DNA from 4 places in the Bacillus sp. BSL6 genome. Region 3 is predicted to be linked to each of the others. Evidence: riboswitches for the same ligand, from Rfam matches in the RefSeq annotation. Region 3 holds a riboswitch; each other region holds the start of a gene.
The links. Region 3 has a riboswitch for S-adenosylmethionine ahead of RCJ96_RS07660 (Na+/H+ antiporter NhaC family protein). Riboswitches for the same ligand answer to the same signal wherever they lie in the genome.

Region 1: it holds a riboswitch for S-adenosylmethionine, as region 3 does, so the genes downstream of both, RCJ96_RS21555 (cyclase family protein) here and RCJ96_RS07660 (Na+/H+ antiporter NhaC family protein) in region 3, are expected to answer to the same signal.
Region 2: it holds a riboswitch for S-adenosylmethionine, as region 3 does, so the genes downstream of both, RCJ96_RS14590 (ECF-type riboflavin transporter substrate-binding protein) here and RCJ96_RS07660 (Na+/H+ antiporter NhaC family protein) in region 3, are expected to answer to the same signal.
Region 4: it holds a riboswitch for S-adenosylmethionine, as region 3 does, so the genes downstream of both, metK (methionine adenosyltransferase) here and RCJ96_RS07660 (Na+/H+ antiporter NhaC family protein) in region 3, are expected to answer to the same signal.

What each region holds. Positions count from the first base shown of each region.
Region 1 covers NZ_JAVGCW010000007.1:130,714-138,219, reverse strand. Annotated here, with positions in the region: gene RCJ96_RS21585 (spore coat protein) at 1-400, shown strand, start outside; gene RCJ96_RS21580 (spore coat protein) at 421-870, shown strand; gene RCJ96_RS21575 (hypothetical protein) at 1,033-1,701, shown strand; gene RCJ96_RS21570 (S-adenosylmethionine decarboxylase related protein) at 1,939-3,204, shown strand; partial or broken gene RCJ96_RS21565 (ATP-binding protein) at 3,411-3,858, shown strand; gene RCJ96_RS21560 (hypothetical protein) at 4,083-4,463, shown strand; gene RCJ96_RS21555 (cyclase family protein) at 4,491-5,123, opposite strand; SAM riboswitch class I at 5,210-5,322, opposite strand; gene RCJ96_RS21550 (PRK06851 family protein) at 5,472-6,581, shown strand; gene RCJ96_RS21545 (nucleotidyltransferase domain-containing protein) at 6,703-7,485, shown strand; gene RCJ96_RS21540 (MFS transporter) at 7,500-7,506, opposite strand, start outside.
Region 2 covers NZ_JAVGCW010000004.1:106,582-114,087, reverse strand. Annotated here, with positions in the region: gene RCJ96_RS14610 (LytS/YhcK type 5TM receptor domain-containing protein) at 53-1,321, shown strand; gene RCJ96_RS14605 (YjcZ family sporulation protein) at 1,414-1,521, opposite strand; gene RCJ96_RS14600 (energy-coupling factor transporter transmembrane component T family protein) at 1,657-2,457, opposite strand; gene RCJ96_RS14595 (ABC transporter ATP-binding protein) at 2,450-4,150, opposite strand; gene RCJ96_RS14590 (ECF-type riboflavin transporter substrate-binding protein) at 4,161-4,709, opposite strand; SAM riboswitch class I at 4,849-4,964, opposite strand; gene RCJ96_RS14585 (aspartate/glutamate racemase family protein) at 5,118-5,798, shown strand; gene RCJ96_RS14580 (macrolide family glycosyltransferase) at 5,848-7,026, opposite strand; gene RCJ96_RS14575 (peptidoglycan D,D-transpeptidase FtsI family protein) at 7,364-7,506, opposite strand, start outside.
Region 3 covers NZ_JAVGCW010000002.1:287,027-294,532, forward strand. Annotated here, with positions in the region: gene liaF (cell wall-active antibiotics response protein LiaF) at 1-332, opposite strand, end outside; gene RCJ96_RS07650 (PspA/IM30 family protein) at 439-1,101, opposite strand; gene RCJ96_RS07655 (lmo0954 family membrane protein) at 1,152-1,508, opposite strand; gene RCJ96_RS07660 (Na+/H+ antiporter NhaC family protein) at 1,737-3,053, opposite strand; SAM riboswitch class I at 3,149-3,254, opposite strand; gene RCJ96_RS07665 (DUF402 domain-containing protein) at 3,375-3,893, opposite strand; gene gltP (glutamate/aspartate:proton symporter GltP) at 3,961-5,232, opposite strand; gene RCJ96_RS07675 (murein hydrolase activator EnvC family protein) at 5,727-6,998, shown strand; gene RCJ96_RS07680 (hypothetical protein) at 7,100-7,261, shown strand; gene RCJ96_RS07685 (sodium-dependent transporter) at 7,292-7,506, opposite strand, start outside.
Region 4 covers NZ_JAVGCW010000001.1:104,438-111,943, reverse strand. Annotated here, with positions in the region: gene RCJ96_RS00715 (glycosyltransferase family 4 protein) at 1-906, shown strand, start outside; gene RCJ96_RS00710 (molybdenum cofactor guanylyltransferase) at 1,188-1,790, opposite strand; gene RCJ96_RS00705 (MogA/MoaB family molybdenum cofactor biosynthesis protein) at 1,787-2,296, opposite strand; gene RCJ96_RS00700 (hypothetical protein) at 2,535-2,714, shown strand; gene RCJ96_RS00695 (hypothetical protein) at 2,721-2,897, shown strand; gene RCJ96_RS00690 (GNAT family N-acetyltransferase) at 2,921-3,445, shown strand; gene metK (methionine adenosyltransferase) at 3,487-4,686, opposite strand; SAM riboswitch class I at 4,856-4,977, opposite strand; gene pckA (phosphoenolpyruvate carboxykinase (ATP)) at 5,206-6,792, shown strand; gene RCJ96_RS00675 (hypothetical protein) at 7,084-7,281, shown strand.

The DNA of each region.
Region 1 (7,506 bases), on a different contig from region 3:
CGTATTGCAGAATGAAAAAGGTGAGCTTTATTACTATCAACTTAAACATCTAAAGAGTATCACAAAAAATGCGAAAGAATGTGGATCAAGTGATTGCGAGTGGGAAGATTGCACCTGTGCAGAAGACTTTGAAGCACTGCTTGAAAGTTTCAAATATTGCTGGGTGAAAATTAATCGCGGTGGTCCAGAGAAAGTGGAAGGCATTTTACAAGATGTTTCTTGTGACTTCGTAACATTAATCGTAAAAGAAGAAATTATATTAATTGCAATAAAGCATATTAAAAGTGTTAACTATAATGCTTTAGCTTGTGGAGAGAGCGATGAGAGCGACGATAGTAAGGAAAGTAGCAATAATTCAGGTCGTGCTCGTGCACAAAGACAATCAAGTAGAGGAAGATAATAAGAAAGGGGGATACGAAATTGGAGAATGTATTATGTTGTGACCAAATTAAATGTTTAGTTGGTGAGACTGTCAAAGTAAACCTTCGCGGACCAGAAAGTCGAGTTGGTGAGCTTGTATCGTTAGGCAAAGATTATTTAACGTTACAATTACCACATGGTGAATTAGTATATTATCACTTGAAGCATGTGAAGAGCCTAGTTAAGAAAGTGAAAGAAAGTAAATGTGGCGATTGCTATAGTTCATGTTTCTGCTCTGATGAGGATACTTTTCTAGATATATTAAAAGACTTGAAGTATAAGTGGGTAAAAATTAATCGTGGTGGTCCAGAATGTGTGGAAGGTTTGTTAAGTGAGGTACACCATGGCTGCATTACACTAGTAAACTGCGATGAAGTGATTTATGTAGTTAAGTCTCATATTAAGAGTGTGAGTCAAGTAGTTAAATGTAAAAAGAATGAAGATGAATAATGTTTAATAAATAAGAGGGGCATTATGAGGGAAAGAGAAGAACAATTTCTTATTTCAATAGTATGAAAAGGAATTACTTACTATTAAAACAGAACTTTGCCCTGATTATTTTTTTAGAAATGAAAGACAGGAAAGAAGAAATTCATAGGAAGGAGGATATAGATGAATGAGTTAAACAAAAGTATTGGAGAAAATATATATGTTAAATTAATTGGTGAAAAAAGGTTTAAAGGTGTATTAATAGACGTAGGAAATGATATCGTTGTTCTTTACAATGGACAAGACTACGTATATATATCTTTATACCATGTACAATATTATAAATTTTTACGACCACATGATGAAGAAATCTCAAAACCAGATGTGGATTCTGTAATTAAGAGAGAGTCACCTTCAATTTCTTTGAGGAAAGTATTAAGTACTTCCAAAGGGATTTTTACGGAAATTTATGTAGCAGGAAATGCTCCAATACATGGGTATGTTACAAGTGTAATGAACGATTATATTGTTTTTTATAGTCCAGTTTATAAAACTGTATATATATCTTTAAAACACTTGAAATGGTTAATTCCGTATAAAGAAAATCAAGTGCCTTACGCCCTCAATAAAAATGAACTCCCCGTGAATCCCTTAAATATTACGTTAGCTCGAACGTTTGAAGAACAACTTATTAAAATGTCTGGAAAAATTATGGTGTTCGATTTAGGTGAGGAATATAATAAAATCGGAAAGATGGCGAAGATTGATGAGGGGCATATTGAAATATTAAAAGCGCGTGATGCGAAAATGTATGTAAATATTCAACATGTAAAATCTGTCCATTGTCCGTAAGTTAATTGAAAGGGCTGGCTTTTTCTTTTATATGCAGAAGAAAAGGTCGAGCCTATTTGTTTAGCTTGATCTGAATATGAGGGGAAAAATGAATTGAATATAAATATGTTAGTATGACTGTTGAAGAGGAAATTTTGTACTAAATTATAAAAAATATGTACGAGCTATCTTTTGATGTATTCAATTTATTTTTTTGAGGGAGAACTGCTTAACTAATATATTAAAGGGGTTTTGTTGGTGGAGCAGTTTCCAAATTCGTTATCGATTACATTACTTGGTAGTGCTGGTGGAGCAGCAAAAGCAGTTTTAGCGATTTTAAATCAAGCGATAGTAAATGAAAAAGACCCGATTTATGAAGTGATAAAGAATGTTACATTTTATTTGGTTGATATAAAACAAAAAAATAGGACGTATTATGACGAGTTGTTTCCAAATTTGGAAGATCAATTGTTTTTATCCGAAATAGATCTCCAAGATGTAGTGACATTTAAAAAACATTTAAAAGAAAGTAGTACGAGCGTTGTGATTGATGTTTCAGGGGCAGATACGATCAGAGTATTAAGCTGTTGTAATGAACTTGGAATTTGTTATATTAATTCAGCTTTGGAAAACGAGGCAGTAGATCAGGACGATAGTTTAATCGGCTTTCAGCTTACGGAAAGATATACGAGATTTGAGAAGGAAAAAGATAAATTTACAAATACAAAAGCAATTATAGGCTCAGGTATGAATCCAGGTGTCGTTCAATGGATGGTTGTTGAACTTATGAAGGAACGCCCGAATGAAAAGCCAAGAGCATGCTATATAGTAGAACATGATACGTCATTTTTGAATGATACAGCACTTATAAAGCCTCATACACTGTATGCTTCATGGGCAGTAGAGCGATTTCTAGATGAAGCGATATGGAGTTATCCGATGTATATGAGTCATCATCGTCCTCTTTACTTTTATGAAGATGTATATGCTTCAGAGTATAAAGTAAAGTTGGGAGAGAAAGAGTTTTATGGTTGTTTGATGCCGCATGAGGAAGTTTTAATTTTAGGGAAAAACTTTAACATGGAAGTAGGGTTTCTTTACCGAATTAACGAGTATACAACAAATATAATTAGACAGAATTTAGATAAGGTAGAAGATCTATGGAATTGGAATCGTAAAGTATTTAATCCAGCCGAAGAAGAGATTGCGGGCGAGGATCTAGTCGGTGTATTACTCGTTTATGAAAATAGCGAGACATATATGTATAACGTGATGAATAGCAGCCAAGTTTTTCATAAATATAAAACGAATGCGACTTACTTCCAAGTAGGATGCGGAATTTATGCCGGCTTGTGTAGTTTACTGTTCGATGAATTTAAACAAGGTGCCTATTATGTAGAGGAATTATTATTAAATACAGAAAGTAAGTACGGAGAATATTTGAATTTATATATGAAGAATTTTGTAGTGGGGGAAAATGATTTTACGGATGGCTTGCTACATGATCGGGTAAGATGGATATAAGTTGTGACGAAAAGGAAGGGGAAATCCCCTTCTTTTTCGCGTTATAAGGTTACATATTGCTACGAAAGTAATTTTATCCTTATAACTTAATGAGATAATATGTAGAGTTTTTGTATTGATCATGAGGAGTATTTTATATGAAAAAATTTAAAAGCTTAATTTATGGGGAAAGAGAAGCTTTAAAAGTATTAAAAAAATTAACGGATTTGTTAGGGGAACCAAAGCCAACAAATTATGAATGATGTAAAATAGGAGAAATCCTTTTATATGTTGTGCAGTTAATGGAAAGTTATGCAGCGCAATATAGAGTGAAGTTTCACTGGAAAATAGATGAGAATGTATCACCTATAAACGGTGATGATAAACAATTAAAACAAGTGTTATTAAAAATGGGATAGAATCGATGCGAGAAGGGGGAGACATTCATATCCGTGTATACGGAAAAACGGAAGGATATTTATGTATTTCCATTTTGGGATGGAGAACGAGAAGTTAGACAAAATCGGTAAAGTTTTTTACACAACAAAGCAGAATGGTACGGGACTTAGATTAGTGATTACATATAAAGTTATTGAGGAGTATCAAGGAAGTGTTGTGATTCAAAGTAGCGTGGAAATAGGAACGAAAGTGGGAATTTTTTTAATGATAGTATAATGTGCTATAAGAAAATATTTTTCAGAAAAGTGTTCTTGTTGCGTAAATATAAACATTTTATAAAATGTTTCAAGAAGGGTTTTTTTTATAAAATACTTCGTTTATAATGGAGGAAAATATCGACATGAGATTTGTTATTCATGTAACGGTTCGGTAGTGTTAGAAAAAGAAGGGGTGCACGCGCATCCTTTTTTCTATGCAGATATTATGAAAGAGGTGGTATGATGGAATTAACATTAAATTCGACTGTATGCTTACACGCGATTCAATTTCGAAAAGAGCAAAAGAATTATATTGTAAAAGATACAATTACAGGAGAAAAATATGAAATGCCGCCACTTTGGATTGATGCATTGGCAATGATGCGTGACGGTTTTTTATTAGGGGAAATTGAGGAGAAATTAAAAGAAGAGTATCCGGAAGAAGAAATAAATATGTTAGCATTTACGAGGCAACTGTTAGAGCTAGAGCTTGTCGGAATGGTCGATGGGGAAGAAATAGCTTGTACAAAGAAGAAAGAGAAAGATTATTTAGCTTGGTTACGTCCTCGCGTTGAGCAATTCTTTCTTAGTTTAAATAAAAGAAATAGAAGCAAAGGTCAATGATGATCTTTGCTTTTTTGTATAGTTTGTTTAAAAAATTACAGCGAATGCTCTTGCGAAAGCACCGTCGCTATTTTTAATTTTTAAAGGTGCCGCTGAGAAAAAGAAACGTTTCGCATTAATGGCATCTAAGTTTGTTAAGTTTTCGATTAAATAAATATTATTCCCAAGTAGTATGTGATGAATTGGCGATGTTTCTGTCGTTACCTCGTCAGGAGAAATGAAATCTAAACCGACAGATTTTACTTTTAATTGAACTAATTCTTCAGCTAATTCTTCGGAAAGATAAAAGGCTTCTTGTTCATACGCTTCTGTATTCCATTTATTAGATAGGTTGGAATGGAAAATGACAATATCACCTTCTTTTATGTCAGCATTGTGTAATACTTCTTTAGGTAGTTTTCGTTCTTGTACATGAGTTACGTCGATAAGAACAGCTTCACCTACAAATTGGTCTAGGGGCAATTGATCAATAGTCGTTGCGCCTGAAATGAAATGAGCAGGAGCATCACAATGTGTACCAACATGAACGACAGAATGAAAATCTGTAACTTGATAACCTGTTTCTTCAACGCTTGTAATGGCTTCTAAATTGATTTTTGGTGTTCCAGGAAATTGAGACATATTTTTTTCAAATGTTTGGGATAGGTCAATTACTTTCACTTTAAATACCTCCAAGTATATATTTTGAAATATAAAAAACTCACCTTTCATAATCAAGAAAGATGAGTTTTGCACACAATAGTTACGTTTTATCTTTCAAAATGCAATGCATTTTGCAGGAATTAGCACCTATTCAGTTTGTATAAACTGAGGTTGCTGGGCTTCAAAGGGCCGGTCCCTCTGCCTCTCTTGATAAAGGTATATTCAATTTAAAGTTCGGAATTTTCGTGATAATAAAATTGTAATTCATTTCCTTTTTCTGTGCAACACAAAATAGGTATTCACCCAAATAAAGTTGCTCGCATATTGTAGCTTATGTAAATAGAATGCTGCGAAGGAGTGAGTGCAGTGACAGGGAATGTATTGAATTATTATGCTGGTGGAAATACAGCTAGAGGATTTCATAATTTATATGAAGAGAATTTAAAAGGACTAAACAGATTATTTATTTTAAAGGGTGGACCTGGAACGGGAAAATCTTCTTTAATTAAGGTAATAGGTCGTGAATGGGTTGAAAAGGGATATGATATTGAATTTTTACACTGTTCTTCTGATAATAAATCGGTTGATGGTGTCATTATCCCGAAGTTAAAAGTAGGAATTGTTGATGGAACATCACCGCATGTTATTGAGCCAAAAATGCCAGGAGTTGTCGAGGAGTATATTAATTTAGGAATTGCTTGGGATTCAGATAAGTTAAGAAAGCAGAAAGTGGAAATTGAACGATTTGTTTCAGAAGCAAGCAAAGCTTTTCAAGCTGCTTACGCTCGTTTTAACGAGGCATTAGTTATACATGATGAGTGGGAGAAAATATATATTAGTAATATTGATTTTAATAAAGCGAACGAACTAACCGAGCAGCTTATTCAGAAATTATTTACAGATAAAGTTGGGAAACAATCGCTTGTGAAACATCGGTTTTTAGGAGCAGCTACACCGAAAGGAGCAGTTGATTTTGTTCCTAATTTAACAGAAGGATTACCACATCGTTATTTTATAAAAGGACGCCCAGGTTCTGGGAAATCAACAATGCTCAAAAAATTAGCTAAGGCAGCAGAAGAAAAAGGATTTGAAGTTGAAGTATATCATTGTGGGTTTGATCCAAATAGTCTTGATATGGTGATCGTAAGAGAATTAGGGTTTGCGATTTTCGATAGCACCGCACCACATGAATATTTTCCGAGCCGCGAAGGTGATGAAATTATAGATATGTATGCCCTTATTGTAAAACCAGGGACGGATGAGAAGTATGCGGAGGAAATTCGTGACGTCTCTATTCAATATAAAGCAAAAATGAATGAGGCGATGTCTTTTTTAGCGAAAGCGAAATCAGTTCGTGATAAATTAGAACGAATTTATATTGCTGCTATGGACTTTTCAAAAGTAGATGCATACAAAGAGGAGATTCAAAAAGAGTTTGAACGAATTGCGGTTAGTGTAACTGAAAAGAACAAGTAAAAAATAACGAATTTTGACAGGCTGTCGGAAATTTTCTGACAGCTATTTTAGTATGTAGTAAACTTAGTAATATATTTGTCGAATTTCCAAGGAAATAATCAAAAAATGGAGAGGGTATGAAATGAGAGAGAAAATTAAGTTGGAGTTAGAACGAATTGAGAAAGAAAATGATGTGAAAATTTTATTTGCTGTGGAGTCAGGGAGTCGTGCATGGGGGTTTCCATCAAAAGATAGTGATTATGATGTTAGATTCGTTTATATGCACCCGGTAGAATGGTATTTATCCATTCATGATAAACGAGATGTAATTGAGTATCCGATTAGTGATGATTTAGATATAAGCGGATGGGATATTAAAAAAGCGTTACAACTATTTGCAAAGTCAAACCCAGCTTTACTCGAATGGATTCGATCACCCATTTTTTATTCGAAAAACTCTAATTTTCCAGAACAGCTTCAGCAAATGAGTGAAAAGAACTTCGATCCGAAAGCAACGATATATCATTACTTACATATGGCTTCAAAAAATTATCGTGAATTTTTGCAAGGTGAGAATGTAAAATTAAAAAAGTACTTTTATGTATTGCGTCCTATTTTGGCTTGTAAGTGGCTAGAGGAGAAAACAACTTTGCCTCCTGTAGAATTCGATCGATTAATTACAGAATTATCATTGGAGCGTAGCGTATTAGATGAAATTGAACAGTTGTTAATAAAGAAAAAGGCAGGTACTGAATTAGATGTTGGATTAAAAATTGATGTGTTGAATCAATTTTTAGAAGAACAAATTCATTACTATCAGCAATATGTAAAAGGAATCGAAAAGGGATCAGGGATAGATATTGAGAGTTTAAATACATTGTTTCGAGATATGTTATTCGAAGTATACAAAAAAGAGCACGAATAAATTTGTGCCCTTTTTTACTTT
Region 2 (7,506 bases), on a different contig from region 3:
ATTATCATGATAATATATATGAAAGGAAATTAAAAATAACGAGGCAAATATTATGAACTTTGTGTATATCAATCAACACGTGTTAAATAACCTTCTATACATTTTAAGTAGCATATTTATTTTTTATTTTATATATGATAGCGGGCGCAATTTGAAGAAATATAAAAAACTACTTATTATACTTTGTACGAGTATCCCTCTTATTTTATGTATGCGCTATCCTATCTATATGGATGAAAATTGTATTCATGATTTAAGACAAATACCGGTTATAGTAGGTACGCTTTATGGTGGCTTCCCTGTCGGTATAACATTGTTTGCTATTTTATTAATTACAAGATTTTCATTTTATGGATTTAGTATGTTAACAATAGTAGTGTATGGAACAATGTTTATCATTACAGCATTCGCATCCGCAAAATTTAATACGTATAATAGAAAAATTAAAGTAGCTTATGCAATGTTTTTAACATTTTTCTTAGCAATATTTACAACTGTAATTGTATTAACTTTATCAGATTTTGAAGTGAATAATTTGTACATCATTTATTTCATAATATTACCAACCGTTTTAATGTTGTTTGTAGTTTATTTTAATGAAGTTTTAAAAGATGCAGTATGCATGCGATCGAAGTTAATTAAAATGGAAAAAATGGAGATTGTTAGCCAACTCGCTGCTAGTATATCGCACGAAGTAAGAAATCCCTTAACTGTTGTAAAAGGATTTACACAACTTTTAAAAACACCAAATTTAACTCCAGAATCAAGAGACGAGTATATTAAGCATATACTGGAAGAATTACATCACGCCCAAGGAATTATTGATGATTATTTAACGTTTGCCAAACCTGCTTCAGAAAAATTAGATGAGATTTCAGTAGAACAAGAATTAAATCGAGTTATTAATATGATCTTACCTTTATGTAATATGAATACAATACATATTACAAAAGATTTCTCTACGGCAACAATAGTTGGTAATAAACAGCACTTTCAGCAATGTTTTTTAAACTTATTAAAAAATGGTATTGAAGCAATGCCTAATGGCGGTACTTTAAATATCTCCTCTTCTATTAGTAATAATAAGGTTATCATACGAATTGAAGATAGCGGAATTGGTATGTCACAAGAGCAAATAAATCGATTTGGCGAACCGTATTTTAGTACAAAAACGAAAGGTACAGGTTTAGGTACAATGGTTGCTGTGAAAATCATTGAAACGATGCAAGGTAGTTTAAAAATCCGAAGCGTTATTAATAAAGGAACTACTTTGACAATTACATTCCCGAAATGTAATAAAAACTCATCTAACAACAAATAAAAAAGGAGCATAATCGCTCCTTTTTTATTTGTTTCGATACAGAAGTATCTTCTATGTTTTTTTAGTTTACATTTGTGGAGACTAATTAAAAATTAGTACCCTCCGCCCCAGCAGCTGCATCCAACGATAATTAATAAAATAAATAACACAACTAATAAAGCGAAACCTCCACCAAAACCACAAGAACCACCGTAACTCATATTTTCTCCTCCTTTTGGTTTGAAAACTAATAGGTAGTTGATCATTTTAACTGGTTCGTATTATACATTATGTAAATATCCCTTTTTTGAGCATGTCTATATAAAAATAAGTAAAAGCACTCATTTTAGAGTGCTTTAAAATGGATACCAAAAATTTTGAAATACATGTAACTTTAAATATACTGCAGCAATTAAAATAAAAACACCTACAAATAAAGCAATGAAATCTCCGCTTTTCGCTTTATTTGTATAGAACCACGTACGTGTATCCTTCTTTCCAAATCCTCTTAAATCCATTGCGTTTGAAACTGTATCGATTCTCTCTAAAGAATGAATAATTAAAGGCCAGAAAATTAAGACACGGTTTTGCATGCGAATCCATAAACTTGCTTCTCCTTTTTCAAAAGCTACTCCTCTCGCCTCTTGAGCATGTTTAATAACTTTATATTCGGACTGTATATCAGGTATATAACGTAATGCGATATTTATCGCATAAGTAATTTTATAATGAATTCGAAATTTACTTAAGCTACTCACAAATTTGCTTGGATTAGTCGTATAAATAAAAATAAGTGTAAATGGTAATAACGTAAAATACTTTAACGAAAGTGTAGCTGCATAAAATAAGGTTTCGTATGTAATTGTTGCATATCCAATATACACAAATGAAGTATACGATCTCGTTAATTCCGATCCATGGGTTGGTGTAATAAATAAAATCATGACAGAATTTAATAAACTAAATGTAAATATAACACTAAAAACAATAAAAATTTTACGAAATGGAATTTTAGCAACTACAAGTCCGATACATCCAATGAAAAATAAAAATAACAATACGCGAAAATCAAAAAATAAAAAAATAAGTGTCATACAAAAAATAAATAACAACAATTTCACTGCCTCGTCCATGCGATGAAAATATGTATTATACACCTTCCTCCCTCCTAATATCATCAAAATAAAGTTTCATAAATCTTTCAGGATCTGCAATACCACTAAATTTAACGAGTTTAAATAAAGAACTCTCCTTTAAGTTCGCTCTTTTTAATGTTTCTGGATGCCCTAATACAGTAGACGCGGTATTATTCGCAATAATTCTCCCTTCGTGTAAAACTATCGCCCTGTCCGCATATTCCAATGCGAGATTCATATCGTGTGTGATGAAAATAAAAGACATTCCCTTTGCAGCTAGTTTTCTAATAAACGTCATAAATTGTTTATAATGATAATGATCTTGTCCGGCTGTGGGCTCATCTAAAATAATAAGTTTTGGATTTGTTGTTAGTACAGATGCAATCGTTAATCTCTTTTTTTGCCCATAACTTAACGCCTGAATTGGCCAATTTCGAAATGGATACAAACCACAAATTTTTAACGCTTCCTCCGCTCTAAACTTAATTTCTTCCTTTGAAACCTTTTTTAATTTTAATGTGAATGAAACCTCTTCTATAACAGTAGGTTGTGTAATCATATGATTTGGATTTTGCATGACATAAGATATAATCTCACCGCGTTTACGTATAGACCAAGAATTGATATTTACTCCATCAATTAAAATCCTGCCATTTTTTGTTTTGTTTATTCCTATAAGACTATGAGCTAATGTTGATTTTCCAGCTCCGTTATGGCCCAAAAGTGCTACAATTTCTCCTTCATATATGGATAAATTTACATTCTCTAATACTTTTTGTTTATTAGGATATGAAAATAATAAATTCTCTACTTTCAATAATTCTTTTTTTGTAGGAGTATCTTTACAAAAAGCTTTTTTCTCCATCCACTCTTTTATTACACCACTAATACTTTCCTTATGAAGATTTTCAAGTGGATATATTACGTCATTATTACTATCAAAATGTAATCTTTTTAATCCTTCTATGTACATAGGTTCTCTTAATCCGATTGAGGGTAATATATTTGACGCTAAAATCTCATCTGGTGTCCCTATCGCAACAATTTCCCCTTCCTCTATTAAAATGATCTTATCTAAATCCAGATTTAACATTTCTTCTATTCGATGTTCAATAATTACAATTGTTTTATTATATTGCTTATGTATATTTTTAATAAGTTCAATTGTATGTAAGCTGCTAGCTGGATCTAAATTTGCTAACGGTTCATCGAACAATAATATAGGAGCATTTGTTGTTAACAAACCCGCTAAAGAAACAGTTTGTTTTTGCCCTCCAGATAGTTCATGCGGACTTTGTTTATGAAAAGTATGCATCCCTACCTTTTTTAATGACTCCGAGACAATCTTTTTCATCTCATCCTGATTTACACATTCATTTTCTAAATAAAAGGCTACATCTTCTTCTACTGTAAGACCAATAAATTGTGCATCTTGATCTTGCAAAATTGTGCCTACATGTTTACTCAGTTCAAAAACACTCTTTTTCCTCGGATCTTTTCCAGCAATTAAAATATTACCAGTACTAGTCCCTTCATAAGAAAATGGGATTAGCCCATTCATACAATGAGCTAACGTTGATTTCCCTGAACCACTTCGTCCAGCAATTAGCACTTTTTCTCCAGGATATATATGAAATGTAATGTCTTTAACAGTAGGCTGCGCTGCATGCTTATATTGAAAGTTGAATTGTTCAAAAGAAATAATTGGTTGCATTTTAATATCCCTACTTTTCAATTTTTAAATGTGTATGTTTCTTATTCGATTTAGCTAGGCCTATTGTAATTGGCAATCCAAGAACTAAAAATACAATAACGTCAGCAATTGTTGCACCTAACATTTGTATAACAATTTTGTCAAACGGTTCTCCCATCACAATAATATCGAATGCCCCAGCAAATATAATAGCAATGACAATTCCAATTAAGCCAGTAATGGCTAAATAAGAAATATCCCCCTTATTATATGTCCCGTTTTTCACACTAAAGCCAACTCTTTTTTGAATGAACCCCATTGCAAAGCCAATAATGCCTGAACTAATAACCCATCCCCACCAAATACCCCAACCAGCGATTGTGTCTGTTAAGGTATGACCGATAAGTCCTATTAACAGTCCTGCCACTGGACCAAATAACGCTCCAAAAACGGTTAAAATAGCTAATGCAGGTTTAATAAATGTATTTGGTGCAATAGTAAATCCCCAAAGTCCTAATATCCCGTATAATGCGGATCCAATTCCGATTGCTACTACTAATTTTGTTGATAATTTGTTCATTACAATTCCCCTCTCTTAATAGTCAACTTTTATTACTCTATATTTATTTTGAAAATGAATTATGCATCGACACTCCCTTTCTATACAACAAAAAATGACCTCTTACATAAGAGGCCATTTTCTTTCACGTTCAAGAATCCTCTTATCTTCCAAAAAACACAACGTGTTCTCTGCGGAATTAGCACCTTCCTATACATTGACATAGGGGTTGCTGAGGTTTCATAGGGCCGTTCCCTCCACCTCTCTGGATAAGTATTAATTTGTAATTCGTATTATGGCATTAAGAAGTATAAATTTCAACACTTTTCTAATTATTTTTATTTTTTGTTCAACAGTACATTTAAATCATTGTATTCTTATCGGAATTATGAAATAATGAATTTAAAATAGTTACGGGAGGAATGTACGATGAAAGTAATCGGTTTAATTGGCGGACTAAGTTGGGAATCTACATCATTATATTATAAACATATTAATACACTTACACTCTCTCAATATGACCAAAATGCAAAGCTTGTTTTATATAGCATGGACTTTGGTGAAGTAACTACTTTATTACAAAATCATCAATATGAAGAAGTGAAAAACGAATTAGTCACAGTTGCAAAAAAAGTTGAAAAATCTGGAGCTGACTGTTTATTAATGTGTTCTAATACTGTCCATTTATTTGCTGAAGAAGTAGAAAGTGCAATATCCATCCCGCTTCTTCATATTGGTGATGTAAGTGCTAAAGAAATGGTAGAACAGAATATTAAGCGTATCGGACTATTGGGTACGAAACAAACGATGGAACAAGACTTCTATAAATCACGTCTAGCAAACTATAACATTGAGACAATCATCCCAAATGAAGAGGACAGAAATTTTATTCATCATGTAATTTTAAATGAATTAAGTAAAGGGATTATTTCAGAAACATCAAAAGAAAAGCTATTACAAATTACAAAATCATTAATTCAAAATGGCGCAGAAGGTATACTACTAGGTTGCACCGAAATACCGTTGCTCATTTCCCAAAACGACCTTACTGTTCCTGTTTTTGATACTGCTTTTTTACATGCAAATACTGCTGTGCAGTTTGCGGGATAATAATATAAAAGCATAAAGGTGCCGCCTCTATGCTTTTATATTACTCACACTATTTATTTAAAAGAGATGTAATCACTGTGATTGCTTCATTTGAACCACCACAATCTAAAAAACTATCTTTCAGTTTTCGTATTCCATGCTTATACTTTTCATTTGAAAGAACATCGGTTACCGCTTCTTTTAACGTTTGCACATTAACATTCTCTTTCAATAACCGATGCGCCGCTTCAAGCTCAGTTAATCTTTGTGCTATCATTGGCTGGTCTTTATCGTGTGGAATGATGACAAATGGGACATTAAAATGAATAGCATCGTGTACACTGTTCATACCTCCATGTGTAATAAAAACATCTGCTTCACTTAATACTTCTGATTGAGGTACGTATGGAGCAATTATAAAATTGTTTGGCGCTTCCTTAATTTTAGAACGGTCATTTCTATCGCCAATTGCCATTACAACTAATCCATTAAAATCTGAGAAAGCATCAATACATGCATTAAAGAATGGTTCGATTCCTTCAAGCAGTGTTCCCATTGAAATATAAATAACTTTCTTATCTTTAAGCAATTCAAGTGGAAACTCTACATTTGTTTTACGCTTTGAAATACTTGGTCCAATAAAAATATTATTTTCTCCAAACAAATCGCTATTAGGTTGAAAATAGCGACTTGTGTACACAAGAGTAATATCTCCCTTGTTATGCATAAATTGAAGATTGTTTTTAGGCTTTACTCCAAATTCATGTTCCATTCGATATAGTAACTGTTCAGAAATTTCATCAGGTTGGAATGGTATTTCTGCATTAGGATGAAAAGGTAAAATCTCCAAAAATTCAGTAGGAATTAAAAATATAGGAGAAGAAACTATGCCTGGAATTTGTAAATACTCCTTTACTAACTCTCCAGCACCAAATATATCATAAATTACGAAATCAAAATTAATGCTTTCACATAATTGTTTCGTAATTTCTAATATATATAAAGAAGTTTGAACATGTACATGAAAGAAAGAGTTCAATCCATATGAAGTTTCAGTATCAATAGAAATATCCTTTAATAAATCTGGATGAGTATATACAGTAGCTCCCAAATCTTCAATTCTGCCTTTAAAGTGTTCTGTTGTAATATAGTGTACGTGATCCCCCCGTTCAGTAAAGGCTTTGACTAAACTTAATGTCGGGTTTACATGTCCCTCTGCTGGAAAATTAACCATTAAAATATTTCTCACTTCTTTCTCACTCCCTTACATTTCAACGCTCTTGATAATCATACTGTAATGATTACGGTCAATCTTCCCCTAATAGTCCTAATATACTTGCTACTTTAGATTGATAAATAATTGTCAGTTATTTAATTAAAAAAGGCATCTACATAAGTAGATGCCTAACCGTGATAAGGAGTGTTCTGTGAGGTTAGAATAAGCTTTTCAGCTTGTCCTATGCTATCAATATATGATTTTTTTTATAAAACGTGAACAATTGATAGAATGATTTTACCTTTCTATCACCCATTTTGAATCTATCCCTAAATTAAACGACTCTAGTTTCTATATTATTTCATATGTTTTAACTTTCTTGAGAGCTATCTATTTGTAAAGTTTCTCCATTCAATCTCTTATTTTTCAATTCAAAATAAGCATCTAAAACTTCTTTTCCAATATCAGAGTTAATACCAGATTTATCATTCATAACCCACGGCACAACTACAG
Region 3 (7,506 bases):
TTTTCTTTAATTTCAACCTTCATTGCCTTTTGCTTATGTCCTTGTTGAATCAATTGATAACCAATTAAAGCTAAACAAGCAAATACGACAAGAACAAATGCTGCTGATGAAAATAAGAAGAATAAAAATACGATACCACCAACAAATAAAAATACATTTCCCCGTACATAACGATTCTTTTTACGATAATGTCTTCCAAACATAAGCATAATAAATGCAAAAATAAGACCACCTGGTTCAAAATGTCCAAGTATCATATCAAGAAAAAGACCGAATCCAAATATGATGAGGAGCATCCCCATTAATTGTGTTTTTGAAAAATGCTTCTTCATTTCAGCTCCCCCCTTCTTGTCACATATACATAGAAGAAAAGGCATTGCTTTCCAACACCTTTTCTCCTATCACTATATCATAAGCCTGTTTTATAATATACTACTATTATTTTGTTAACTCTTTCGTTAACGATACATCATTCTTTTCTTTCATTTCACGCTCAAGTTTTGCAATTTTCATATCAAATGTGTCACGTTCATGCTCATCATTCATACGAGTTTCTAAGTCACGAATATGCTCTTCAATTTCTTCAAAGCGTAAGAATGGATTATTTTCATCCATTTTATGCATCGCAGTATTCATACGACGATTTGCATGTGCCATATTTTCACGTGCCATTAATTCCATACGTTTTGCGTGCATTTCTTTTAATTTATTTTTCATTTCAGAAAGACGACGCTCTAACTCATCAATTTGCTCTACAACACCTGCATACATTTCTTCTAATCGAGTTACTTGCCCTTCATAGTAAGCTACTTCTTCTAATGCACGCTCATGTAGTTGTAATTCGCCTGCTTCTTGAGCGATAAGCGCTTGCTTTGATCTTTTATTTACGAAATAACGAGCTTGCTCAAGCTCACGAGCAAAGTTAGATTTTAATGTTTTATGACGCTGAATTAACTTCTCAATTTTTGTTATTTCACGCTCACTATCGCGTAAATATTGGTTTAACATAGCAATTGGGTTTTTTCTTTCTTTCTCATCTAATACATTATGAAAATCTGCTAAAATTGCATCGCGTACACGTCCGAATAAAGATTGTTTCATTATAATCTTCCTCTCTTCTACTTTATAAATTTGATTTGATTTATTTTTTATTAGTTTTTCATTAACTTGTTCCACTCATCTTCAAAGTTGCTATATGGTTTAGAACTTTCTGGAGCAGAATCAACAACTACATCTTTTTCTTTTTTCCACTCACGGTATCCGTAGTATAAAACTACTAATGCGGCAATACCGATTAATGCTGGGGAATGAGAAAGGGCGATGGACAAGCCGATTAAACCAACAATACCCCAAGCTAACTTTCCAAAAAATGATTGTGCTCGCACAAATGATTTATAGCTCCAGTACACAACTCCTGCTCCAATTGCGAATCCTATAATACCAGCAAGACTGCCAAGAGCAATTAAAGCTAAAATACCAGCCGCGATAAACGCTAGAAATTGTTTCATCTTGTGCTTGCCTCCCTTCGATTTGATACTCTTATCTTAACTATTTTTTCTTTTTTCCATAACGAGCTTAAGAACCGTTTTCAACTCAGACTTAAGACCGAGTTGCATTCAGCCTTTTGTAAAAACATAAGGTAGCATGAGATTATTCACTCTTTTATCGCACAAAAAAAGCCGCACAGAGAACATTCTCTGTACGGCTTTCGTTACTTTTCATACACTTCATTTTCATTATGCTGTTTTATGATATTCTTTCTTTTCTGCTACTTTAGAAAACCTCGGGAAACCAATTAATATAGAAATGATCCCACATACTCCAACTAAGATTGGATAAAACGCATATGGTAACAATTCAATCGGAGATAATGCTGCAAATCCTGCTGCCGTTAACATTTGCCCACCATACGGAATTAATCCTTGCACACAACATGAGAAAAGATCTAATACACTCGCTGATTTACGAGGATCAATTTCATATTGATCTGCAATGTTTTTTGCAAGTGGACCTGTAAAGATAATAGAAATTGTATTATTTGCTGTACACATATTCGTCATCCCTACTAAACCAGCGATACCGAACTCTGCTCCTTTTTTAGAACGAATGTTACGCGTTAAAAGATTCATTAAATATTGAATACCACCATTATATTGGATCAATTCAACCATACCGCCAATTAAAATAGCGAGTAATACTAACTCCATCATGCCACCCATTCCAGTCGTTACACTTTTAAAGAAGCTCTCTAACGTGTAACTTCCATCTAAAAGACCGATAACCCCAGATAGTACAGTTCCACCAGTTAATACAATAAGTACATTCCAACCAAGTAGCGCTGTAATAAGTACTCCTGCATACGGTAAAATCTTTATCCAGTCAAAGCTATGCGCTTTAACTTGCGTGTCGCTTCCTAAAGTAAGAATTACTAATAGTACAATTGTAATAATAGCCGCTGGTAATACAATTAAAAAGTTCGTTTTAAACTTATCTTTCATTTCTGTTCCTTGTGAACGTACAGCTGCGATTGTTGTATCTGAAATAAATGATAAATTATCACCAAACATCGCCCCGCCAACAACGGTAGCCATTGCAAGCGCAATGGAGATATCAGTTTGCCCACTAATACCTACCGCAATCGGTGCTAATGCGGCAATTGTTCCCATTGAAGTTCCCATTGCTAATGAAATAAATGCCCCTATAACAAAAATTCCAGCTATAATAAATCCTTGCGGTAAAATTGATAACGCTAAGTTAACTGTAGAATCAACGCCGCCCATCCCTTTTGCCGTTTCAGAAAATGCTCCTGCAAGTACAAAGATTAGAACCATAATCATAATATCTGGGTTTCCTGCACCTTTAGCAAATCTTTCTACTTTTACATGAAAGCTTTCTTTACGATTCATCGCTAAAGCGACTCCTACAGCAATTGAAATTGCTACAAGTATCGGCAATTTATAGAAATCACCTGTAATAATTCCAGAACCTATAAATAGCGCCAAAAATATCCCAAGTGGTAATAAAGCTAAACCATTTCCTCTCGTTTCTTTCAAAGTACCATCTCTCCCTAGTTTCAACCTTTTTTCTAATGAATAACAAAAGACCTCTTCCAACGAGAAGAGGTCTTATACATCTATAAGAAACGCTCTTCTCATCTTTCAAGCACATGCTTGCTGGATTTGGCACAGCACTCTAAAATCGAGTCCGCTGCCGAGGCATCGTAGGGCCAGTCCCTCCGCCTCTCTTTATAAGAAGGTTTCATATTTATTTTTTAATAATAATTTCTTCCCTAACTTTACTCGCTTACAAAACAAAAGTCAATTATTTTTTGTATAGATTTTTTTGGTAATTATACAAAAATTTGAATACAATAATCATTTTAACTTTTTGATTTCTTCTTCCAATATTGAAATCCAATAAAATTCATTATTTTTTATTGCAGCTATAATCCACTTTGTAGTGTACCAAGCTAACTCATACTCTTCTTTTGTAACATCGCCACTTTTATAAGCATCCTCTAACTCATCTTCATCCAATACATACATTTTACCATTCGGTAATAATACCACATCTAAATATAAATCATCAAAATACGGTAAACCACGCTCGTCTATTTCATAGTCTTTCGCCACATCGATATAATATTGCACTAATTCCTTTTGATCATCTAACATAGCAGTAATCGCAAAGTTTTTCCCGTCTATGAAATATTGAATCCACGTATACTGATTGCCAGCAATACATAGCTCTTTCCCGTCATATTCTTTACAACTAGGTTCTCTCACCTTTTTTATTTCCAGTATTCCTAGCATTCCCTCTTCTATTTGCTTAACCGTATAATTCCTTTCTATTAGTCGCTTCCACGAAGAACCGTCACCATATTTACGTTTCATTACGTCCGCTTCCCTTCTATATAGAAAAGCCCTCACATATTATGTGAGAGCTTTTTTCAAATTATAATTAAGCTGCTTGCTTATTAGAAATTTCTTTCAAATAGGCTTGTCCTTTTTCAGCGTCATATTGACCTTCCCATTTAGACATAACTACAGCTGCTAAAGAGTTTCCTACAACGTTAACTGCTGTACGAGCCATATCTAAAATACGGTCAATACCGGCGATGAATGCTAAACCTTCAGGTGGAATACCTACTGTACCAAGTGTCGCTAATAATACAACGAATGATACGCCCGGTACACCTGCGATACCTTTTGATGTAACCATTAATACAAGTAATAATGTAATTTGTTGTGTAATAGATAAATCAATACCGTACATTTGCGCTAAGAAAATAGCTGCAATTGCTTGATATAAAGTTGATCCATCTAAGTTAAATGAATAACCTGTCGGAATAACGAAAGATGTAATTGCTTTCGGACAACCGAACTTCTCCATTTTCTCCATAATTTTCGGTAAAACTGTTTCTGAACTCGCTGTAGAATATGCTAAGATCAGCTCGTCTTTTAAAATCTTAAAGAATTGGAAAATGTTAATTCCAAATATTTTCGCTGTAAGTCCTAAGACAACTACAACGAAGAAAATCATTGCCCCGTATACTACAATTAATAATTTCCCTAATGGAATTAACGAAGCAAGACCAAATGTAGAAACTGTAACTCCAATTAGTGCAAACACACCAAATGGTGCAAATTTCATAACTTGATTTGTTACGTAAAACATCGCATCAGCTACACCTTGGAAAAATTGAAGAACCGGTCTTCCTCTTTCACCAATTGCTGCTACACCTAAACCAAATAATACAGAGAAGAAGATAATAGCAAGCATATCTCCGTCAGCTAATGACTTTACAATGTTTGTTGGAACAATATTTACAAATGTATCTGCAAACGAATGACTTTGTACTTGCTCTGTCGTATGTGTATATTTCGAAATATCTGTCTTTGTTAACTGCTCCATATTTACGCCTTTTCCTGGTTGGAAAATATTCGCAATTAATAGACCGACAATAATTGCAATTGTTGTAATAATTTCAAAGTAAATAATTGTTTTTCCGCCTAGTCGACCTAATTTTTTAACATCGCCAACACCAGCAACCCCAACAACAATACTTGCTACAACAATCGGTACTACAATCATTTTAATTAGTCGGATGAAAATATCACCAATTGGTTGTAAGTAACTCACCACTGCTGGATTGCCAAAGAAAATCGCACCAACCGCAATACCAAGCACAAGTCCTATTAATATTTGCCATGCAAGTCCTATTCTTTTCATATTTGTTGTAACCCCCTCTTCGATGTGTCACTCTACCTCTCATTCTATATCTATAAAACTTGAAATTAAGAGTATTACATATTATTCGACAATTCACTACATTTTGTCCCTGTTAAAAATCATAAATCAAAATTTAAAATCTGACAACAAAATAACTTTGCCCGAACGCAAATAATTTTCTTGACAAAAATAAAACCCATGTCAGAAAACCTAACATGAGAACGATTCCTTACTAGTATTTTATTGAGTTTCCAAATTAAATTTCACTACATAAAATAGACCTATTTATTCCTTTATTTAACAAAACGTAATCCAGAACACACCTTTGTTACACAAATTAAGAAAGAGAATCACCATTACAATTACCGTAAAAAAATGATAAATTCCGACAAAACTTAGTAATTTTATAAAATTTTCTTTACATTATGGTTACAACGATAGACACTCTTCTTCTTATGATATATAACATTCATAGGGAAAGGAGCCAGACAACCATGAAAAAGAAATTTGTAGCGTTCAGCGTTTTAGCAGCAGGAACGATTTTTGCTTCCCCGTTACTTTCACCCGCATACGCTGAAACGAATCAAGATAAATTATCTAATATTCAATCTGAATTAGAAGGAAAACAAAATGACTTACAAAATAAATCAGCCGAGAAAGAACAAATAGAAAAAGAAATTCAAGAATTACAAAAGAAAATCGACGATTTAACTACTTCTATTAATAAAAACGAAGCTGAATTAAACGATACAAAAAAAGAAATTAGTAAGACACAACAAGTAATTACTGAAAAAAAGAAACATATAGAGCAATTACAAACAAACATAGATACGCGTCAGGAAGTTATTAAGCAACGACTGCAATCTATGCAAGAAAAACCTCGCACAAATATCATTACGGAAGTATTAACAAATTCTGCAAACATTGCTGATCTTGTTGATAATATGTACTCTGTCAGTTTAATTTTAAATAATGATACTGATATTGTGAAAAAACAAACAAATGACCAAGATGCTGTGACGAAAGAAAAAGAGGCTGTTGAGAAAAAAGAGCAACAACTGAAAGAATCCGAGCAAAAATTAGAACAAAAACAACAAGAATTACAAAACAACCAACAACAGCAACAAACTCTTATTAGCGATCTACATACGAAAGTAGCAAAAGTAGATTCAGAGATTGAAGGATTAGAAGAATCTAAAGGCATTTTAGAAAATCAGCGTCAAGCTGTTCAAAAGGCAATTGAAGAAGAAAAACGCGCAGAAGAAGCTCGTAAAGCTGAGGAAGCTCGCAAGGCGGAAGAAGCTCGTAAACAAGCTGCTACATCTGCTCAAACAGCTCAAGCGGTCCCAACACCACACGATACAAACATCGGAGGATTTATTAAACCAGCAGCTGGATCAAAAACTTCTGGTTTTGGCGTACGCTCTATAGATAACCATAAAGGAATCGATATCGCTGCTTCAGGAACTGTTCCAATTATTGCCGCTGCAGATGGCGTTGTTATTCGCTCAGAATTATCATCTAGTTACGGAAATGTTGTGTACTTATCTCACCGTATTAACGGAAAAACATATACAACAGTATATGCTCATATGAGTAGCCGTTCTGTATCAAATGGACAAACTGTAAAACAAGGAACTCAACTTGGATTTATGGGGAATACTGGCCAATCATACGGACAACATTTACACTTCGAACTTCATCTTGGAGAATGGAATGTCGGCAAGACAAACGCAGTTGATCCATCTCCTTATATAGGATTATAAAAAAACTCGGTGCATACCGAGTTCTTTTATTTCCACTTCACACACTATAGGCATTCTACATAGACTATAACTAAATGCCTATAGTTTACGGGGTGAATTATATGAATACACAATTACAGCAAGAAATACAAGAAGCTAGAGAGACTTTTATTGGCCGGATATTTACATTTGGTGGCTCAGTTTTATTTTTAATCGGATCATTCCTCGCAGTCATCACAGCCTACAAAGCATATAATCGCTTACTAAATACACCTACAACATAATAAAAAGACGGAGATTTCTCCGTCTTTTTATTATGCAAACATTTTAAATACACCTATCACATTTAAAAACACAATAATTACAGTTACTGGAATAACATAACGAAGTAAGAAGAACCAAATATTAAATAATGTTTTCCCTTTCGTTTCCGTAACTTCTAATTCTTTCATTAACATTTCTTTACTCATTTTATTTGGTACGAATAGCGAAATAGCTAGTACCCCTAACGGCAGCAATACGTTACTTA
Region 4 (7,506 bases), on a different contig from region 3:
CTTCTTTCCTTTAAACCTGACATGATTCACATTGCTACACCTTTCAACATGGGACTTTGTGGATTGTATTATGCGAAAAAGTTAAACATCCCAGTTGTCGGTTCTTATCATACTGATTTCGATGCTTATTTACGTTATTACAAAATCGAATTCCTCTCTAATATGCTTTGGAATTATTTAAAGTGGTTTCATAGTCATATGCAAAAAAATTTTGTCCCCTCTCCTGAAACATTACATCAATTAAAACATAAAGGCTTTCAGGCTCTCTCTATTTGGGGACGGGGTGTAGATTGCAATCTTTTTCATCCAGCTTACAATACAGACCTATTCCGGAAAAAATATAATATTACAGCGAAGTATGTCCTTTCCTATGTTGGACGGATTGCCCCTGAAAAAGATATTGATACGTTGCAAAATCTTATCGTTAAATCAGCGCATACTCGAAACGATATTCATTGGCTTATAGCAGGAGACGGTCCTCTATCAACAAGTCTTCGTGAAGCTGTTCCGAAAACAAATGTCACGTTTACTGGCTATTTACAAGGCGGGGATTTAGCTGAAGCATATGCTTGTTCTAACATGATGGTATTTCCATCAGCTACTGAAACATTTGGAAATGTTGTACTTGAATCGCTTGCATGCGGTACACCTGTCATTGGTGCAAATAGTGGCGGGGTTAAAAATATTATTACAGATGGAAAAACGGGAGTTCTTTGTCCCCCCAAAAATGAGGACGCATTTCTATCATCCATTTATTTTTTATTGCAAAATGAAGAAAAACTTAAGCAGATGGGAATAGCAGCTTTATCTTATGCGAAATCAAAAAGCTGGGATGAGATCTTTCGTGGCTTGCTTAACCAATATGAGGAAGTGCTTCAGCATAACGCATCAGAGTTACTTGCTTAAATAGAAAAACTCCCTTCAAAAAACGAAGGGAGTTTATTATACAATTGTAAAATTTACCTAAACAAATGATACACAAGGTGAAATATCATATTATTTCTATATTCATTATAACAAAAACAAACATAAACAAATAGGCTTGTAATAAAAACCCATAAAAATTAATATATGGTTATACAGTATTTTACTCTGTATAGTGATTTTAAGAATTCCCCTTAAAATCAACTTACTCACATACCTTTATACAGTAATTGTTCCCCAATTTCTGTATACCAAAAAACCTTTCATTCATTTGAAAGGTCTTTTTGAGCCTGCACATATTCTTCTTTCGTATTTACATTGATAAACCAATCCGCATTTGCTTGTACATCTTCACCAGCAATATATTTCACATTACATTGTGATAAAAGCTGAACCATACTTCTTTTTTCTTCTTGAAGCAAAGCATAAATCTTTTCTTTCACGCGGTTATGGTACGCTGCAAGTAACGGCTGTTTTCTTCCATTAATGATAGGTACAACTGCATCATATTCATTACTCGTTTGCCCTAATAAAATGGTGAACCACTCATGCGAAACATTTGGCGCATCACATGGCATAATAGCGTACCAATCTGCTTCTATATATTCCATACCTGATACAATTCCAGCAAGTGGCCCGTTCCCTTTATAGTGCGGAATGTCTTCTATAACAGGCACTTGTACGAGTTTCTCTACTCGCTCTTTTATATCAGAATGACTAATGACTACAACTTCTTGGAGCGTGCTTGTCATCACTTTCAAAATATGCTCAATAAACGTACTACCTTGCCAACTCGCTAGCGCTTTCGGCTCACCGAATCTACTCGACATACCACCTGCTAATACAATTCCAGCATACTTACTCATTGGCGATGCAGCTCAAATGTAATATGACCTAGTTCTGGTAAAATTAATTTATTCATCGCAAGGCGAACCGCTCCGCTAGACCCTGGCATCGAAAAGACTACTTTACGCCCAATTGTGCCGCCGATCGCTCTACTTAACATGGCACTACTTCCAATATCCTCCAAATAACTAATCATGCGGAACAACTCACCAAATCCAACAATTTCTTTATGTAATAACGCTGATACTGCTTCAATTGTGACATCACGCTTCGTAATACCAGTACCGCCATTTGTTAACACAACATCTACATCTTCCCTATGATAACCAGCTAACACTGCTTGCTGAATACTTTCTTTATCATCTTTCACAATTTCATAAGAAGTCACTGTATGGCCTGCTTCTTTTAACAATTCATGTAATAGTTGACCGCTCTTATCTGTCTCTTCTGTACGTGTATCGGAAATTGTTACGATCTTGCAGCGCACTTCTTTTGGCGCTTGTTTTTTATGTTCGGTTACGCTCATTTTTTTTATCTTTCCTTTCCTAAAGGCTTTTCTTCATTTTATCATACATACCTTTACACAATTATGTATGAAGCCGATAATACACCATGATACAATATAAGTATACTAACCCACAAAAAGGAAAATGCATTTTCTTCTACTCCTAGACTACACATCTTAAGCTACCCTTTATATTTTCTTTCTAATGGAATTCAATTTTAAAACTTGTACTAAAAAATAAATCGGAGGTCTACATATTATGGAACTTTATAAAAAATTAACAACAACATTCATCCTCTTATTTATCGCTTCCATCACTGTCGGCTTTTCTCTAAAAGGAGCAATCCCATACGCGACATTGGTGAGCATTATATTTGCGACACTATTTTTACTAAGCAGTGCTTTTTGCGCGGGCAAAGCACGTCAAATGAAAGGTTGATTACATATGTTCCAGAAGAAACCAATCCTTTGTAAATCATGTGAAAAGGAAATACAAACGTATGAAAAGGCTTGGATTCATATGCCATTTCCAGCAAGTGGCATGACGAATATGAGAAAGTATATTGAACTAGAAGGAGAGATTTATTGTAGCTCGTGTGTTGAAATAATGAACAAAAAATAGTAAATACAAAAGGGGGACTTACATTGTTTGAATCAAACCGTATCCAGTTACGAAAATTTTCCGAAGATGATATTCTAACATATTATAAATGGCATAATGATATAGACGTTATGAGTTCAACTACTCTCACTCTTGATAAATATTCCCTTCAAGACACAGAAAAACTTTGCCAACAATTTATTCATTCTTCGGACTCTAAAAGCTATATCATTGAAGAAAAAGCTACGCATCTTTCAATTGGTATTACTTCTTTAATTCATATTGATTCGTATAATCGAAACGCTGAATGTATTATTGATATTGGTAACAAGGATTACTGGGGGCAAGGTTATGGGAAGGAAGCTTTCACCTTATTATTGGATTATGCATTTTTAGAATTAAATTTACATCGCCTTTCTTTACGAGTATTTTCTTTTAACGATAGAGCAATTAAATTATATAAATCGCTCGGTTTTCAACATGAAGGAACTTGTAAAGAAGCTATATTCCGCAATGGCACTTGGCATGACATTGAACTCTTCGCTTTATTCCAACGTAATTATATATAAAAAAAGCTTTGCGCTCACTGCGCAAAGCTTTTTTTCATATATTATAGACCAGCTTGCTCTTTTAAAGCTGCAGCTTTGTCTGTACGTTCCCATGATAGATCTACATCAGTACGTCCGAAGTGGCCGTAAGCTGCTGTTTGTTTGTAAATTGGGCGACGTAAGTCTAGCATTTTAATAATACCAGCTGGGCGAAGATCGAAGTTGTTACGAACTAGTTCTACTAGTACGTCTTCAGATACTTTACCAGTGCCGAATGTATCAACTGAAATTGATACTGGTTGCGCTACACCGATTGCGTATGCAAGTTGTACTTCTGCTTTTTCAGCAAGACCAGCTGCTACGATGTTTTTCGCAACATAACGAGCTGCATATGCTGCAGAACGGTCAACTTTCGTTGCATCTTTACCAGAGAATGCACCGCCACCGTGGCGAGCGTATCCACCGTAAGTATCAACGATGATTTTACGTCCTGTTAAACCAGCATCACCTTGTGGTCCACCAATTACGAAGCGGCCAGTTGGGTTAATGAAGAATTTCGTTTCTCCATCGATTAATTCTGCTGGTACTACAGCTTTAATTACGTGCTCTTTTAAGTCGCGATCGATTTCTTCCCATGTAACATCTGGGTGATGTTGTGTAGAAATTACGATAGTATCAACACGTACTGGTTTACCATTTTCATCATACTCAACTGTAACTTGCGTTTTTCCATCCGGACGTAGGTATGATAATGTATCATTTTTACGTACTTCAGTTAAACGGCGAGCTAATTTGTGAGCAAGCGAGATTGGAAGTGGCATTAACTCTTGTGTTTCATTACATGCGAAACCAAACATTAAACCTTGGTCTCCTGCACCAATTGCCTCAATCTCAGCGTCAGTCATTTGACCTTCGCGTGCTTCTAGCGCTTGGTCAACACCCATAGCGATGTCAGCAGATTGCTCATCGATAGATGTTAAAACTGCACAAGTTTCTGCATCGAATCCGTATTTTGCGCGTGTGTAACCAATGCCTTGAATTGTTTCACGAACGATTTTTGGAATATCTACGTAAGTAGAAGTCGTAATTTCCCCCGCTACCAATACTAAACCAGTTGTTACAGTTGTTTCACAAGCTACACGTGCATTTGCGTCTTTTGATAAGATCGCATCTAAAATTGAATCAGAAATTTGGTCACAAATTTTATCTGGATGTCCTTCAGTTACAGACTCAGATGTGAACAGATGACGTTTTTTTGTCATGTGGTAAACCTCCCTACAGTAATTGTATATATTGTACGGAACTCATCCTTAATTTGCCACAGATTGCGACATACATTTATTCTCCCACACAAGCATACAGAAAAACCTTTCCTACATAATAGAGAGGAAAGGTTTAATTTGCTACTTGCATACTGCTTTTTGCCCTTCGCTCTTATCGTTCGAGACCTGTAGCCTCGCACAGGTTTTAGCACCTATTCACCTGTATTTACCACTACAAGTGAGGTTGCTGGGCTTCATCGGGCCTGTCCCTCCGCCAGCTCGGGATAAGAGAGTATCCGTCCCAACCTATACTAAAGAAATGATATTCATTTGTCAATTAATATTCACATTTTCGTGAAAGTTTTTCTCAATGCGCCTAAAATGAAATATTAATAAGGAAATAATGTATTCACACAAACAAAAAGAAATAAATAGTATACATTATTTATATAATTGTGTTATACTCTTGTTGGGGATTACGAGAAATATTTCATTAAATGAAAAGGATGGTATATAAATATGAGTACTGTGAATGTCCAAATTGGTTTACACGAATTATTGAACGGAAGCAATGCACAGATTCAACTAAGTGTTCCGCAATTAGTGGAAAAAGTATTAATGCGAAATGAAGGGAAATTAACTTCGACTGGTGCCGTTTCTGCTTCAACTGGAAAATATACAGGACGTTCTCCTAAAGATAAATTTATTGTGAAAGAAGCATCGGTTGCTGACAAAATTGCTTGGGGAGCAGTAAACCAACCGATTTCTGAAGAACATTTTAATAAATTATATACGAAAGTTTTAGAATACTTAAAAGAGAAAGAAGAGTTATTCGTCTTCAAAGGATTTGCAGGCGCTGACCGCAATTACCGCCTACCAATTCAAGTTATTAATGAATATGCATGGCACAATTTATTTGTACATCAACTATTCATTCGTCCAACTGAAGAAGAATTAACAACTCATGAATCAGAGTTCACAATTGTTTCTGCACCGAATTTCAAAGCTGATCCAGCTGTTGACGGTACAAACTCTGAAGCATTCATTATGGTTTCATTCGAAAAACGTATCGTACTAATTGGTGGTACAGAATACGCTGGAGAAATGAAAAAATCAATCTTCTCTATTATGAACTTCTTATTACCTGAACAAGATATTCTTTCTATGCATTGCTCTGCAAACGTAGGTGAAGAAGGCGATGTAGCATTATTCTTCGGTTTATCTGGAACAGGTAAAACAACATTATCTGCTGATCCAAACCGTAAATTAATCGGTGATGATGAGCACGGTTGGTCTGATAACGGTGTATTCAATATTGAAGGCGGTTGCTACGCGAAATGTGTAAACCTTTCTCACGAGAAAGAACCACAAATTTTCGATGCAATCACATTTGGATCTGTTTTAGAAAACGTTATCATTAATGACCAAACGCGTATCGCAGACTATAACGATACTACTTTAACAGAAAATACTCGTGCTGCATACCCTATGCATGCGATCGACAATATCGTACTGCCAAGTGTTGCAGGACACCCAAATACAATTATCTTCTTAACTGCTGATGCATCTGGCGTATTGCCTCCAATCAGTAAGTTATCAAAAGAACAAGCTATGTATCACTTCTTAAGTGGTTACACTAGTAAACTAGCAGGAACAGAGCGCGGTGTTACATCTCCGCAAGCAACATTCTCAACTTGCTTCGGTTCACCATTCTTACCACTTGATGCATCTCGCTATGCTGAAATGCTTGGTGAGAAAATCGAGAAACACGATGCGAAAGTATTCTTAGTAAACACTGGCTGGACTGGTGGCGAATACGGCGTTGGTAAACGTATGAACTTAGGTTACACTCGTGCAATGATTCAAGCAGCATTAAGCGGTGAACTTGCGAAAACTGAAACAGCTAAACATGACATCTTCGGTCTTGAAGTTCCACTTCACGTACCAGGTGTACCTGACGAAGTGTTAATGCCTGAACAAACTTGGGCTGATAAAGCTGCATATAAAGCTAAAGCAATCGAACTTGCAAATGAATTCAAAGCTAACTTCAAAAAGTTCGACAGCGTATCTGAAGACATTATTAACTTAGGCGGTCCAATCGCTTAAGCGCAAACTTTCTGTTGGAATAACCCTTTACTCATATGAATAAGTGTCGTGTAACCGTAAAGTTTCGCGTACTCACCGACAAAACCCAATGCGGCTTAACGGTTACACACACTTACATAAAAAAGAAGCTTACGTTTTTTACGTAAGCTTCTTTCTATAATCTTATATAAAGTAAAACGTTGATTTCTTCATCTGTGACTTAGTTTATTAATTTACATAATTTTCACTTTATAGTTATTTATTTTTAGTTTCCTATGATATAATTTACATATATAGGAAGGAGAGAAACTTATGAAAAATTTTTCTCGTACAGGAAAGATTTTATTCAGTTATGGAGCGATCCAAATGTTTTGGGGACTTGTGATGCTTAACGTTAGTTTATTTGAGCATACAAGTGAAACGATAAAATATATTATTCTAATTACCGGAATCGTTTTTTGTATTATATCCAACTTTTTTAAAGAACCTAAGAATCATACCACGAAGTGATTTCACGTTAACTTATTGGAAGCAAAAACCTGTATTTTATGCAATGTTTCGCTTCCTGTTATACTATCCATTATCGTATCCCTTATTCCAGAGTAAATCCATTTTCACACAGACAAATCACGGCTTCGAATATATAAATTATATCCCTACTCGCTACATATCTCTGGTTTCACATCGCATGGGGTAAAACAGGCTCTGACCGCTTCTAGCCATGGCTGGATCATC